2 regions of the Pseudomonas sp. GW821-FHT03A09 genome follow, and region 1 is predicted to be linked to the other one. Evidence: predicted binding sites of a transcription regulator. Region 1 holds the regulator's gene; the other holds the start of a gene.

Region 1 (7,368 bases):
CGGCAAGGCGTCGGCCACGAACGTGCCTTTGCCGTGCAGTTGGTCGAGCAACGCTTCGAATTCGTCGTCGGTAATGTCGGTGTTGGCCGAGGCGGCAGGCGCTTCGGCAGCAGCAGGCGCCACGGCGTCGGCGGCGAACTGGCCCTTGCCGTGCAACTGGTCGAGCAAGGATTCGAATTCGGCGTCGGTGATGTCTTCGCTGGTCGGCACGGCAGGCGCAGTGGCCGCTTGCGGTGCTTCAGCCTCGGCCTTCACGGCACTGAGAGAGTTGAGCAGTTGTTCGAACTCGCTGTCCGTGACATCCGGCTCGGCTTCCACTACAGGCTCAGGTTCCGCTTGAACCACGGGCGCAGCCGAGGTGTCGGCCGGCTCCGCCAGGCGCGCCAGGGCGGCCAGCAGTTCCGGGGTGGCAGCGGTGATCGGTGCGCGATCGCGCACTTCACTGAACATGCCGTTGACCGCATCCAGCGCTTCGAGAATCACGTCCATCAATTCCGAATCAACGTGACGCTCACCCTTGCGCAGGATGTCGAACACGTTCTCGGCGATGTGGCAGCACTCCACCAGCTCATGGAGCTGGAGGAAGCCGGCGCCCCCTTTTACAGTGTGAAAACCGCGAAAAATTGCATTGAGCAGGTTCGCATCATCCGGACGGCTTTCCAGCTCGACCAGTTGCTCGGACAGTTGCTCTAAAATTTCGCCGGCCTCTACAAGGAAATCCTGAAGGATTTCTTCATCGGCGCCGAAGCTCATGTGGGTGCTCCTTAGAAGCCTAAACTGGACAGCAAATCGTCTACGTCGTCTTGCCCGGATACAACGTCTTCACGTTTATCGGCATGAATCTGCGGACCTTCACCCTTGGCGAGATGTTTTTGTGGATCTTTTTCCGAGAGGATCGCTGCGCGGTCATGTTCGATACCGGCAAAACGGTCAACCTGGCCGGCCATCAGCACCAATTTGAGCAGGTTGCTTTCCACTTCCGTGACCAATTGGGTCACGCGCTTGATCACCTGGCCGGTAAGGTCCTGGTAATCCTGAGCCAACAGAATGTCGTTGAGGTTGCTGGAAACCGTGCGGTTTTCCTGCTCACTGCGCGACAGAAAACCCTCAACACGACGCGCCAATTCACGAAACTCTTCCGCGCCCACTTCCCGACGCATGAAGCGACCCCAGTCAACGCTCAGGGCCTGGGCTTCATTGGCCATACCGTTGACCAGAGGCGTGGCGTTTTCCACCAGATCCATGGTGCGGTTGGCCGCCGCCTCAGTCAGCCTGACCACGTAGGACAGGCGTTCGGTGGCATCGGTGATTTGCGAAATCTCTTCGGCCTGGGGCATGTGCGGGTCAATCTGAAAATTGACGATTGCACTGTGCAGCTCACGCGTCAGCTTGCCCACTTCCTGATACAGGCCGCGGTCACGGGTCTGGTTGAGCTCATGGATTAACTGCACCGCGTCGCCGAACTGGCCTTTTTCCAGGCTGTCGACCAACTGGTGAGCATGCTTTTTCAGGGTCGACTCGAAGTCTCCCTGTGACGTTTCGTTATGCTCCATAGCTCCCCCGTGGCAGCATCAATGACCGATGCGTTCGAAGATTTTTTCGATCTTCTCTTTCAAGGCCAGCGCCGTGAATGGCTTGACCACGTAACCGTTGACCCCGGCTTGGGCGGCTTCGATGATCTGCTCACGCTTGGCTTCAGCGGTCACCATCAGCACAGGCAGGCTGCGCAGTTTTTCGTCGGCGCGCACGTGGCGCAGCAGGTCGATACCGGTCATGCCCGGCATGTTCCAGTCGGTTACCAGAAAGTCGATGCTCCCGCTGTTGAGGATCGGAATCGCCGTAATGCCGTCATCCGCCTCGACCGTGTTGGTGAACCCAAGGTCACGCAACAGGTTTTTTATGATCCGCCGCATCGTTGAGAAATCATCAACGATGAGGATTTTCATGTTCTTGTCCAATTCGACCTCCAAGCAGTCTTAAACGCGCCCAGCACCTGGACGCGCCATTTCAATCAACAGGCGTTACACAAAAAGGACTGCCCAGGGCACCACGGAACGAACCCGGCCTCGCCAGGGGCAAGGTCGGTAGCGTCTGCAGTGTCCCCACACTGCCTGTCAGCGCGCGCGCCACTCTCCCAATCGCCCCCGCAAGCGGGCCGCGCACTGGCTATGCAATTGGCTGACACGCGATTCGCTGACCCCCAGGACCTCACCGATTTCCTTGAGGTTCAGCTCTTCGTCGTAGTACAGCGCCAGCACCAGTCGCTCACGCTCCGGCAAATTGGCAATCGCGTCCGCCAACGCCCCCTGGAAACGTTCATCTTCCAGGTCGCGCGACGGCTCGAGATGTGCACTCGCGCCGTCCTCGTGCAGCCCTTCGTGTTCGCCGTCCTGCAACAGGTCGTCGAAACTGAACAGGCGGCTGCCCAAGGTATCGTTCAAAATCCCGTAGTAATCATCGAGACTCAATTGGAGTTCGGCCGCAACTTCATGATCTTTAGCGTCACGGCCTGTTTTTGCTTCAATTGCGCGAATTGCATCGCTGACCATTCGCGTGTTGCGGTGTACCGAACGCGGCGCCCAATCCCCTTTACGCACTTCATCGAGCATCGCGCCACGGATACGGATACCCGCATACGTCTCGAAACTCGCACCCTTGCTCGCGTCGTATTTGGTCGACACTTCGAGCAGGCCGATCATGCCAGCCTGGATCAGGTCTTCCACCTGCACGCTGGCCGGCAAGCGCGCCAGCAAGTGGTAGGCAATGCGCTTGACCAAAGGCGCATAGCGCTCGATCAATTCGCCTTGGCTGTCACGTGCTGACTTTTTGTAAAGGTTGTAGCCGCTGGATGTCATAGCACCGGTCCTGCGCTCGTCTGATGCACCAATCGCTCGACGAAAAACTCCAGATGCCCCCGCGGGTTGGCAGGCAACGGCCAGGTATCGACCTTCTGGGCAATAGCCTTGAACGCCAGTGCGCACTTCGAACGAGGGAACGCTTCATAGACTGCACGCTGCTTTTGCACAGCCTTGCGCACACACTCGTCATAAGGAACTGCGCCGACGTATTGTAAAGCGACATCGAGGAAGCGATCCGTGACCTTGGTCAACTTGGCGAACAGGTTTCGGCCTTCCTGCGGGCTTTGGGCCATATTGGCCAGCACGCGGAAGCGGTTCATGCCGTAGTCGCGGTTAAGCAGTTTGATCAGGGCGTAGGCGTCGGTGATCGAGGTGGGTTCGTCGCAAACCACCAGCAGCACTTCTTGCGCGGCGCGCACGAAACTGACCACGGACTCGCCGATCCCGGCGGCGGTGTCGATCACCAGCACGTCGAGGTTGTCGCCGATATCGCTGAAGGCCTGGATCAGGCCGGCATGCTGCGCCGGGCTCAGGTGCACCATGCTCTGAGTGCCCGAGGCGGCCGGCACGATACGAATGCCACCGGGGCCCTGCAGCAGCACATCGCGCAGCTCGCAACGGCCCTCGATCACATCGGCGAGGGTATGTTTGGGTGTCAGCCCCAGCAGAACGTCCACGTTCGCCAAGCCCAGGTCAGCATCCAGCAGCATGACGCGACGGCCAAGCTCTGCCAGGGCCAGGGACAAATTCACTGACACGTTAGTTTTCCCGACGCCACCTTTGCCGCCGGTCACCGCGATCACCTGTACGGGATGCATGCTGCCCATTTTATTTCTTTACCTTGTCTTGCTTAGACGCAGGCTACATGGCTTGGCCGCGTGAATCGCTTGCAGACCATCAATGTAGATACATTTCACGGCGCTCATCCTGTCTCAACCGACCCGTTTTGCCGGGTTGTGGTAGAGATCGGCGAACATATCGGCCATCGCTTCCTCGCTAGGCTCTTCTTGCATTTGCACACTGACAGCACGGCTGACCAACTGATGACGACGCGGCAGATGCAAATCATCTGGAATCCGCGGGCCGTCGGTCAGGTAGGCGACCGGTAACTCATGACTGATGGCCAAGCTCAACACCTCGCCCAGGCTCGCGGTTTCATCGAGCTTGGTGAGGATGCAGCCGGCCAGGCCGCAGCGCTTGTAGCTGTGATACGCAGCGGTAAGAACCTGTTTCTGGCTGGTGGTTGCAAGCACCAGGTAGTTTTTCGACTTGATGCCACGCCCGGCCAGGCTTTCGAGTTGCATGCGCAGGGCCGGATCGCTGGCTTGCAGGCCAGCCGTGTCGATCAACACCACGCGCTTGCGCAGCAGCGGGTCGAGGGCATTGGCCAGGGACTGGCCAGGGTCGACGTGGGTCACCGGCACATTGAGGATACGGCCCAGGGTCTTGAGCTGTTCCTGGGCGCCGATGCGATAGCTGTCCATGCTCACCAGCGCGATGTTCTGGGCGCCGTACTTGAGCACATAACGGGCGGCCAGCTTGGCCAGGGTGGTGGTCTTGCCCATGCCGGCCGGGCCGACCATGGCGATCACACCGCCCTCTTCCAGGGGTTCGAGTTCCGGAGTAACGATCATGCGGGCCAAGTGTGCCAGCAACATGCGCCACGCCTGGCGCGGTTCTTCGACTTCGGCGGTGAGCGCCAGCAGGTCGCGGGACAGCGGGCCGGACAGGCCGATACGCTGCAAGCGACGCCACAGGTTGGCCTGGTGCGGTTTGCTGCCTTGCAGCTGGGTCCAGGCCAGCGAGCCCAACTGCACTTCGAGCAGTTCACGCAGGCCATTGAGCTCAAAACGCATCGAGTCGAACACACGCTGGTCGACGGCGGCGGCCGGGGCTGGCGCGGCGGGACGTGGCGGCTCGACGAAAGTCGGTTCGACCAAGGGTTCGGCGGCGGTCAACGGCAGGCCGGCGAACAACTGGCGATTGGTGGAAGCGTCGCTGTCGCCGCGCATGCTCAGCTCAGCCTGGGCCGACACAATGCGCGAGGCGGTCTTGCGCAGTTCGTCTTCGAGTTCCATGTTCGGCACGCGTGGCGCCAATGCCGAGGGGGTGTAATCCAGGGCAGCCGTCAGCTCGACACCGCCGGCAATACGACGGTTACCGATAATCGCGGCATCGGCGCCCAGCTCATCACGGACCAGTTTCATGGCCTGACGCATATCGGCGGCGAAAAAACGCTTAACTTGCATAACCCACTACCCTCAGCCGTTGGGCCCTACTGTCGCGACGATAGTCACTTGCTTATTGTCAGGGATTTCCTGATAAGCCAAAACGTGCAAATTCGGTACTGCCAGGCGTCCAAACCGCGACAACATCGCGCGAACCGGGCCCGCCACCAGCAGGATCACCGGATGACCCGCCATTTCCTGGCGCTGCGCCGCTTCGATCAACGAACGCTGGAGCTTCTCAGCCATGCTTGGCTCCAGCAGAACGCCCTCTTCCTGGCCTTGTCCGGCCTTCTGAATACTATTGAGCAATATTTGTTCCAACCTTGGCTCCAAGGTAATCACAGGCAGCTCAGACTCAATACCTACAATGCTTTGCACGATGGCACGGGACAAGCCGACGCGCACGGCAGCCACCAGAGCGGCAGTATCTTGACTCTTGGCGGCATTGTTGGCGATGGCTTCGGCAATGCTGCGAATGTCCCGGACCGGCACCTGCTCGGCGAGCAATGCCTGCAGCACTTTGAGCAATTGCGACAGCGTTAGCACGCCTGGCACCAGCTCTTCGGCCAGTTTCGGCGAGGCTTTGGCCAGCAACCCCATCAATTGCTGGACTTCCTCGTGGCCGATCAGCTCGTGGGAGTGCTTGTACAAAATCTGGTTGAGGTGGGTAGCGACCACGGTACTGGCGTCTACCACGGTGTATCCCAGGGATTGCGCCTGGCTGCGCTGGCTGACTTCGATCCACACCGCGTCCAGGCCAAAAGCCGGATCTTTGGCGGTAATGCCGTTGAGCGTACCGAACACCTGGCCGGGGTTGATCGCCAGTTCGCGGTCCGGGTAGATCTCGGCTTCGGCGAGAATCACGCCCATCAGAGTCAGGCGATAAGCGCTGGGGGCCAGGTCGAGGTTGTCGCGGATATGCACGGTGGGCATCAGGAAGCCCAGGTCCTGGGACAGCTTCTTACGCACGCCCTTGATCCGCGCGAGCAATTGACCACCCTGGTTACGGTCCACCAGGGGAATCAGGCGGTAGCCGACCTCCAGGCCGATCATGTCGATCGGAGTGACGTCATCCCAGCCCAACTCCTTGGTTTCCTGGGCGCGGGCCGGGGACGGCAGCAGTTCCTGCTGGCGGGCGATTTCCTGCTGAGCCAGGACTTTCACCTGGTTCTGCTTGCGCCAGAACAGGTAGGCGCCACCGGCCGCCATGGCCGCCATGCTGAGAAACGACACATGGGGCATACCCGGCACGACACCCATGATCGCCATGATGCCCGCCGCCACGGCCAGTGCCTTGGGCGAGGCGAACATCTGGCGACTGATCTGCTTACCCATGTCTTCTGAGCCCGAAGCACGGGTCACCATGATGGCCGCTGCTGTGGATAACAACAGTGATGGCAATTGCGCCACTAAACCGTCACCGATAGTCAGCAAGGCGTAGACCTTGCCCGCGTCACCGAAGGTCATGCCGTGCTGGAAGATACCGACCGCCATGCCGCCGATCAGGTTGATGAACAGAATCAGCAGGCCCGCGATGGCGTCACCGCGCACGAACTTGCTCGCACCGTCCATGGACCCGTAGAACTCGGCTTCCTGGGCGACTTCCGCACGGCGCGCCTTGGCCTGGCCCTGGTCGATCAAACCGGCGTTGAGGTCGGCGTCGATGGCCATCTGTTTGCCGGGCATCGCATCCAGGGTAAACCGCGCGCTCACCTCGGAGATCCGCCCGGCGCCCTTGGTCACCACCACGAAGTTGATGATCATCAGGATCGCAAACACCACAATACCGACCACGTAGTTACCGCCGATCACCACCTCACCGAAGGCCTGGATCACCTTGCCGGCGGCGGCGTGACCATCCTGGCCGTGGAGCATCACCACCCGCGTGGACGCCACGTTCAGCGCCAGCCGCAGCAAAGTGGCAATCAGCAGGATGGTGGGGAATACCGCGAAATCCAGCGGCCGCAGGGCGTACACGCACACCAGCAGCACGACGACAGACAGGGCAATGTTGAAGGTAAAGAACACGTCGAGCAGGAACGGCGGCATCGGCAACATCATCATTGCCAGCATCACCAGCAACAACAACGGCACACCCAGATTGCCCCGCGAGAGGTCAGTCAGAGTGCCACGGGCCGTGTTGAGCATTTGAGAGCGATCCACCGATATTCCTCGTGTCCCTTGAAGCAAAGTTTTGACGCCGAGAGACGTCCTGGAGGCGGGGTTGCAAGAAGCCTTCCAACTTTGGTTTCGGGCGTGGATCACTTCAAATGTGGGAGGGG
Region 2 (7,368 bases), on a different contig from region 1:
TCGAGAAACTCAACGCTGCCGCCCTGGCCAAACACCCTGGCGCGACCATCACCGACACCGAGCTGGATCACAAGAACGGCGTGCTGGTGTACGAAGTCGACGTGACCGATACCACCGGCAAGAAGTTTGACGTCAAGCTCGACGCCAAGACCGGTAACGTCCTGGAAGACAAGCAAGACACCTGAGTCGGACTCATGAAAAACCGCGTCACCTTCGGGTAGCGCGGTTTTTTTATGGGCGTTCGGATGCCTGGGGGAGCGTCAGCGTCCAGTCCTCGAATGAAATTACACCGACCGCGCGCAAGGTCGCTAGAATCTCATTTATTGGCCAGGGCAAAACGCCCAGTAGCCGCCTGTTCGAGACTGTCGCATGGGGCAAAGAGCCGCCGACATCGCCACCATTGGCCGCATCAGTGTCGTACCCGCGATGCTCAAAGTCATCAGCGACATGACCGGCCTGCGCTTCGCTGCCGTCGCCCGGGTGACCAATGACAACTGGACTGCCTGCGCCGTGCTCGACCAACTGGACTACGGCGTCGGGGTGGGTGGCGAGTTGGACCTGACCACCACGATTTGCTACGAAATTCACAGTTCGCATGAATCCGTGGTGATCGACAAGGCCAGTGAAGACCCGATCTACCGCACCCATCCCACTCCACGCCTCTACGTGTTTGAAAGCTACATTTCCGTGCCGGTGTTCCGTACCGATGGGAGTTTCTTCGGCACGATCTGCGCGCTCGACCCCAACCCCGCGCCCCTGCGCGGCAGCACCATCCAAGCAACCATGGAATCGTTTGCCCGGCTGCTCTCGCTGCAAATCGAAGCCGAAGAAAACCAGCAACAGACCGAAGTCGAGTTGCAGGAAGAACGCGGTACCGCCGAGCTGCGCGAGCAGTTCATCGCGGTGCTGGGGCATGACCTGCGCAACCCGCTGTTTGCCGTCAACTTCGGTGCCGAGCGGCTACTGCGCAAACATTCCAACCCCGCGACCGACCCGCTGGTACGCCATATCCTCGCCAGCGGGCAACGCGCGTCACAACTGGTCGAGGACGTACTCGACTTCGCCCGTGGCCGCATGGGCAGTGGCATTGCTCTACACCTCAACGACTGCGTGGATTTGCAGGAAGCTTTGCAGCAGGTGGTGGCCGAAATGCAAAGCGTACATCCGCAACGGTTGATCCACGCCGATATCGGCGACCTGAGCGGCGTGTATGGCGACCGCGAGCGCCTGATGCAATTGCTCTCCAACTTGGTCGCCAACGCGGTCCATCACGGCAACCAGAACAGCCCGGTGTATGTCACGGCACAGATTGAGCGTGATCACTTGTTCCTGACGGTGAAAAATGCCGGGCAGATCAGCGAGCAGGCCTTGCCGCGTCTGTTCCAGCCCTTTTCACGCCCGGTTTCCGGTACGCCCCAGGCCGGCCTGGGCCTGGGGTTGTATATCGTCAAGCAGATTGCCGATGCCCATGGCGCAGAGTTACACGTGACCACCCACGCACAATACGGCACCCAGTTCAGCTTCAGCTTGCCCCTGCCCTGATCACGCGCCCAATCGCGCCGTCACTTCGTTCAGCTCACCGGACAAGCTGCGCAGATTCTGGCTCGCCGCTTCAGTGCGCTGCACATTGTCCATGTTCGCCGTGGCCACGGTGGTGATCTGGGTGATGTTGCGCGAAATATCTTCGGCCACCGATGTTTGTTCCTCCGCCGCAGTGGCGATCTGACGGTTCATGTCGCGGATCGCTTCCACAGCCTGGGTGATATGACTGAGCATCGCCCCGGCCTGGGTGACTTTTGCCACGCTGTCATCGCTGCAGGATTGGCCGCTGACAATCGCCTCAGCCGCATCCACCGCGCCGGTTTGCACCGCCTCGATAATCTGGTTGATCTCGATGATCGACGATGCCGTACGTTGCGCCAGGCTGCGCACTTCATCGGCCACCACCGCAAAGCCACGCCCGGCCTCGCCCGCCCGCGCCGCTTCAATGGCCGCGTTGAGCGCCAGCAGGTTGGTTTGCTCGGCAATCCCGCGGATCACTTCCAAAACCTTGCCGATCCGCGCGCTGTCGGTTTCCAGGCGACGGATGATGGTGCCGGTATTGAGGATTTCCGTGCGCATCTGGCCGATGGTGGCAATGGTCACTTGCATCACTTCACCGCCTTCGCGGGCCGAATGATCCGCCTCATCGGCGGCCCGCGAAGCGCTGGCGGCGTGGCGCGCAACCTCCTGGGCAGTGGCGGACATCTCGGTCATGGCCGTCGCTACCTGGTCGGTGCGGCTGAATTGTTCGTGGGTGCCCGTCGCCATCTGACCGGCAATCGAATTCAACTCGCCACTGGCGCTGACCAGGTCGGTGGCACTGCGCTGCAACCGGCTGAAGGTTTCGGCCAGGAAGTCGCGCAAGGTATTGGCGGCGGCGGCCAAGTGGCCCAATTCATCCTGACGACGGCTGGCCACACGTTCGGCAAAACGCCCGTGGCTCAGTTGGGTGACGTAGTCGATCAAGCCACGAATCGGCAGGATCAAGTTGCGGTTGATCAAAAACAAACTGAACACACCAATGAGCACGCCGGACAGCAGCATGATCGCCAGGCCCAGCATCACCGTGCGCTCGGCATGGGCGCTGATGCTCAAGGATTGTTTCTGGCCTTGATCACGCAGGTCGCTGACCAGAGCGCTCATTTGCTCGCTGGTGTCGCGGTCCACACCTTTGACCGCCGTGTCGCCCGCAGTTGGGTCGGCGCCAGCGGCCAAGTAGGCATCACGTCCTTTTTCGTAAGCCAAGCCCAACTGCTGATGTTCCTGGCGCAGGGCCTCGATGCGTTTGCTCAACGCTGCGTCGTCGTGGGTCTGGGTGACCAGCCGTGTCAGGATGTTTTGCACATCACGCTGGCGGTCTTGGAACTGGCCCCAATACTTGGTCATGTCCTGGGGTTGCTTGCCGCGCAGCAGCACGTTTTTCCATTCCTGCACTTGCACCTTAAATTGCAGGTTGGCTTCGTCGATCAGCTGTGAAGTGAGCAAGGGCCCGTCGATCAAGCTGCGATAACTCTGCACCCCATTGGAGAGGAAGTTGAAACAGGCCAAGGCGATCAACAGCATCGCCAGCAAGCTGCCACCGAGCAGCGACAAGATTTGTGCTCTCAAGGAGGTTCGCAAAACATTCATCGGGGTAACGCCTCGATACAAGGGAAGTGGTGCATGCACGCCGCAACTTCCCTGTCATCAAAGGCACCGCTGCTCCACAGGGTGCTTATGCGCTGGATCGGCTGTTCCAGACACTTCTTGAGGCTAGCTGACCAGTGGTCAAAAAAGTGTCTTGAAGCGTCGCGCAAACCTTAAACGGTCACAAAATTGTCAAATATCCTTGCAATGATTCGCCCACGCGAACCTGTGAAACGTCCTACAGGCGCTTTCTCTGCGAGCCTCCATGAACCACAGCATCGACCACGGCCATCAGGATTCCGATCTGTTTGGCCTGCTTTACGGTTTTCGTTTTCGACCCGGCGAAAAGGGCGAGCAGATTGATTCGGCCACCGCGCTCAAGGCCTTGCAGGCACCGGACGATCCACAAGAGTTTCTGTGGCTGCATTTGAACCTGGCCCACGCAGCCTGCCAGCGCTGGATGCAGGCGCACCTGTCATTGCCCGAAGAGTTTTTCGAGGCCCTGCACGAAGGTTCGCGCTCCACCCGTATCGAGCACGTCGACTCGGCCTTGCTGGCGGTGGTCAACGACGTGGTGTTCAACTTCAGCAGTATGGTTTCGTCGGATATTTCCACGTTGTGGGTGTGCGCCCGCAGCCGCTTGCTGGTGAGCGCGCGCCTGCAACCGTTGCACTCGGTGGACAAGCTGCGTTCGTCGGTCAAGGCCGGTGAGCACTTCCGCTCCCCCCTCGAATTGCTGGTGCATTTGTTGCGCGATCAAGGCGAAGTACTGACGCAGATCGTGCGCAAGACCAGCCTCAGCGTCGACCATATCGAAGACCAGTTGCTGTCTTCGCGCTTGTCCACCAACCGTGCCGAACTGGGGGCCGCGCGTCGTGTGCTGGTGCGCCTGCAACGCCTGCTGGCGCTGGAGCCGGGTTCACTGTTGCGGCTGCTCAATCGCCCGCCGCAATGGCTGCAAAAAGAAGACGTGAAGGAGCTGCGCAAATCCACCGAGGAGTTTGCGCTGATCATCAACGACCTGACCGCTCTCGGGGAACGCATCAAGCTGTTGCAGGAAGAAATTGCCGCCAACTTGAACGAGCAAAGCAACCGCACACTGTTTACCCTCACCGTGGTGACGGTGCTGGCGCTGCCGATCAACATCATTGCCGGCTTTTTCGGCATGAACGTAGGCGGCGTGCCGCTTTCCACGGACCCGGAAGGGTTCTGGATCCTGGTGGCGTTGGTGGCGACGTTTACTTTGATCGCCGGGCGCTGGGCGTTCCGTAAACGCAAAGATTACTGACCTCAATCTCCACCTGAAATGAAATCTACTGTGGGAGCTGGCTTGCCTGCGATAACTGTGTAACAGCCACCGTTTCAGTGACTGATTCACCGCTATCGCAGGCAAGCCAGCTCCCACATGGGTTCTGCGGTGTTTATTGGACAGGTGGCACTCCCAATCCCCTAAACACTGACATATCGCAGCATCTCTGTAACATTCTGCAATGATCATGAACGACATCCTCCCCACACTGGATGCTCCGGCATGGCCACCCCTTCCCTGACTGCTTCCACCTCCGCGTCACACGCAGCCCCCAAACCCAGGCTGGACAAGAAACCCGGCCTGTTGACCGTGATCATTTTCTTCGCCGTGCTCGCCATGGGCCTGTTGTTCACGGCCTATAGCCTGATGCATGACATGAATGAGCTGGGCACGGTAGTCACCACCTGGACGCCCTTCCTGCTGTTGGGTGTGGCGCTGTTGATCGCCTTGGGCTTCGAGTTCGTCAACGGCTTCCACGACACCGCCAACGCCGTCGCCACGGTGATCTACACCAACTCACTACCGCCGCATTTTGCAGTGGTGTGGTCGGGCTTTTTCAACTTCCTCGGCGTGCTGCTTTCCAGCGGTGCCGTGGCGTTCGGCATCATTGCGTTGCTGCCGGTTGAGTTGATTTTGCAAGTCGGTTCGTCGGCCGGCTTCGCGATGATCTTCGCCCTGCTGATCGCGGCGATCTTGTGGAACCTCGGCACCTGGTGGCTGGGGTTGCCGGCGTCGTCGTCCCACACCCTGATCGGCTCGATTATCGGCGTCGGCGTGGCGAATGCCTTGATGCACGGACGTGACGGCACCAGTGGCGTGGATTGGAGCCAGGCGATCAAGATCGGCTACGCCTTGCTGCTGTCGCCTCTAATCGGCTTTGTCTTTGCCGCGATGCTGCTCCTGGCCCTGCGCGCCTTTGTGAAAAATCGCTCGCTGTACAAGGCCCCCAAGGGTGACACCCCGCCACCCTGGTGGATTCGCGGCATGTTGATCGCCACCTGCACTGGTGTGTCGTTCGCCCACGGCTCCAACGACGGCCAGAAGGGCATGGGCCTGATCATGCTGATCCTGGTGGGCACCCTGCCCATGGCCTATGCGCTGAACCGCACCATGCCCGCCGAGCAATCTGTGCAGTTCGCGGCGGTGGCCGAAGTAACCCAAGTGGCGCTGGTGAAAAGCGCGCCGCAGGTGTTGTCCGGCGACCCGCGACCGATTCTCTCGACCTACGTACGCACCAAGGAAGCCACGCCGGAACTGGTGCCCGCCCTCGCCGCCCTCGCCGGCCAGATCGGTGATGAAGTCAAAGGTTACGGTTCCCTGGCCAAAGTTCCCGCCGAATCTGTCGGCAACGTGCGTAACGACATGTACTTGACCAGCGAAACCATTCGCCTGATGGACAAAAGCAAGGTCGGCAACTTCGACGCCGACACTCAGAGCAAACTGAAGCTGTTCAAAGACCAGATCGACAACTCCACACGCTTTATCCCGCTGTGGGTGAAGATCGCCGTGGCTATCGCCCTGGGCCTGGGCACCATGGTCGGCTGGAAACGCATCGTGGTGACGGTGGGTGAAAAGATCGGCAAGACCCACCTGACTTACGCTCAGGGCGCGGCCGCGGAAACCGTGGCGATGCTGACCATCGGTGCGGCGGATATGTATGGCTTGCCGGTGTCGACCACCCATGTGTTGTCCTCTGGCGTGGCAGGGACCATGGTGGCGAATGGCGGTGGGTTGCAGATGAAGACCATCCGCAATCTGCTAATGGCATGGGTGCTGACATTACCAGCAGCGATTTTGCTGTCAGGCAGCCTGTACTGGCTGTTCACCAAACTGTTCTGACCCAACACCGTTCAACCTGTGGGAGCTGGCTTGCCTGCGATGGCGGTGGATCAGTCAACAAATCTGTTGAATGTTAATCCGCTATCGCAGGCAAGCCAGCTCCCACATGGATTTGCATGCATTCAGTTGTTGAAGAGTCCAGCCATCGCCTTCACGCGCTTTTTGTAGATACGCCGTGCCTCCAGCGCCTCCTCCAGGCTCACCGCCACAAACCCCGCCCGCTGGTTCGGCTGCATCTGCCCGATCAAGTCCAAGTCGGCGCTGATCACCGTGCCGATCATCGCGTAGCCCCCACCGGACACCGCATCCCGATGCAGCACAATCGGCTCCAGCCCCGCCGGCACCTGGATCGAGCCAATCGGGTAGCAACTGTCCACAATGTTCGACGGATCCGAGCCCGCGCCAAACGGCTGCTCCCGCGGCTGAAAGCTCAACGCACTGCCGCCCTTGAAGCGATAGCCGATACGGTCCGCTTCTGAACCTACGGTCCAGGGCTCGGCAAAGAAGCTGCTTTTCGCAGCGTCACTCAGTCGCTCGTAATACAGCCCGGGCACGACACGCAGCGTCACATCACCACCGACCGAACGACGCAACGCCATCGGTAAGCTGTTACCCGCCCGCCCCCGCCCACTGGCCTCTCCAATCAACAGCTCATCGCCCTCCTGCAAGCGCCGTCCCTGAAACCCACCGAGCCCGCCGAGGGTGTAGGTCGAGCGGCTGCCGAGTACCAGCGGCACATCGATGCCACCGGCCACCGCCAGGTACGTGCGGGCGCCAGCCCTGGGAAACTCAAAGCGCAACACCTGCCCGGCACGCACCTGAAAAGCGGTGTCCTGGTGCACCACTTCACCATCCAGGCGCGGCGACATCAGCGCGCCGCTGAGGGCCACCAGTGCGTCCTGTCGAAACTCAAGTTCCGGGCCGATCAGCGTGCATTCCAAGCCCGCCGCATCGGCCGGGTTGCCCACCAGGTGGTTGGCCGCGCTCAGGGCATATTGGTCCAGTGCACCCGACGGCGGGATGCCCAGGTGGTAATAACCTTCACGGCCGAG

Evidence for each region. Region 1 encodes FliA, which starts transcription of late flagellar genes. Its sites were predicted from a motif close to CTAAAGTTTNNNNNNNNNNNGCCGNTAA; they were not measured.
Region 2: AC07V4_RS17495 (methyl-accepting chemotaxis protein) is a predicted target of FliA. The motif match lies at 3,266-3,293, and genes of this name have one in related genera.

Annotation. Positions count from the first base shown of each region.
Region 1 is NZ_JBWKUX010000004.1:201,002-208,369, forward strand. Features, by position in the region: gene AC07V4_RS08780 (chemotaxis protein CheA) at 1-753, opposite strand, end outside; gene AC07V4_RS08785 (protein phosphatase CheZ) at 765-1,553, opposite strand; gene AC07V4_RS08790 (chemotaxis response regulator CheY) at 1,572-1,946, opposite strand; gene fliA (RNA polymerase sigma factor FliA) at 2,115-2,855, opposite strand; gene fleN (flagellar synthesis regulator FleN) at 2,852-3,685, opposite strand; gene flhF (flagellar biosynthesis GTPase FlhF) at 3,791-5,107, opposite strand; gene flhA (flagellar biosynthesis protein FlhA) at 5,120-7,234, opposite strand.
Region 2 is NZ_JBWKUX010000009.1:56,824-64,191, forward strand. Features, by position in the region: gene AC07V4_RS17485 (PepSY domain-containing protein) at 1-185, shown strand, start outside; gene AC07V4_RS17490 (GAF domain-containing sensor histidine kinase) at 370-1,542, shown strand; gene AC07V4_RS17495 (methyl-accepting chemotaxis protein) at 1,543-3,171, opposite strand; gene AC07V4_RS17500 (transporter) at 3,434-4,456, shown strand; gene AC07V4_RS17505 (inorganic phosphate transporter) at 4,700-6,316, shown strand; gene AC07V4_RS17510 (5-oxoprolinase subunit C family protein) at 6,439-7,368, opposite strand, start outside.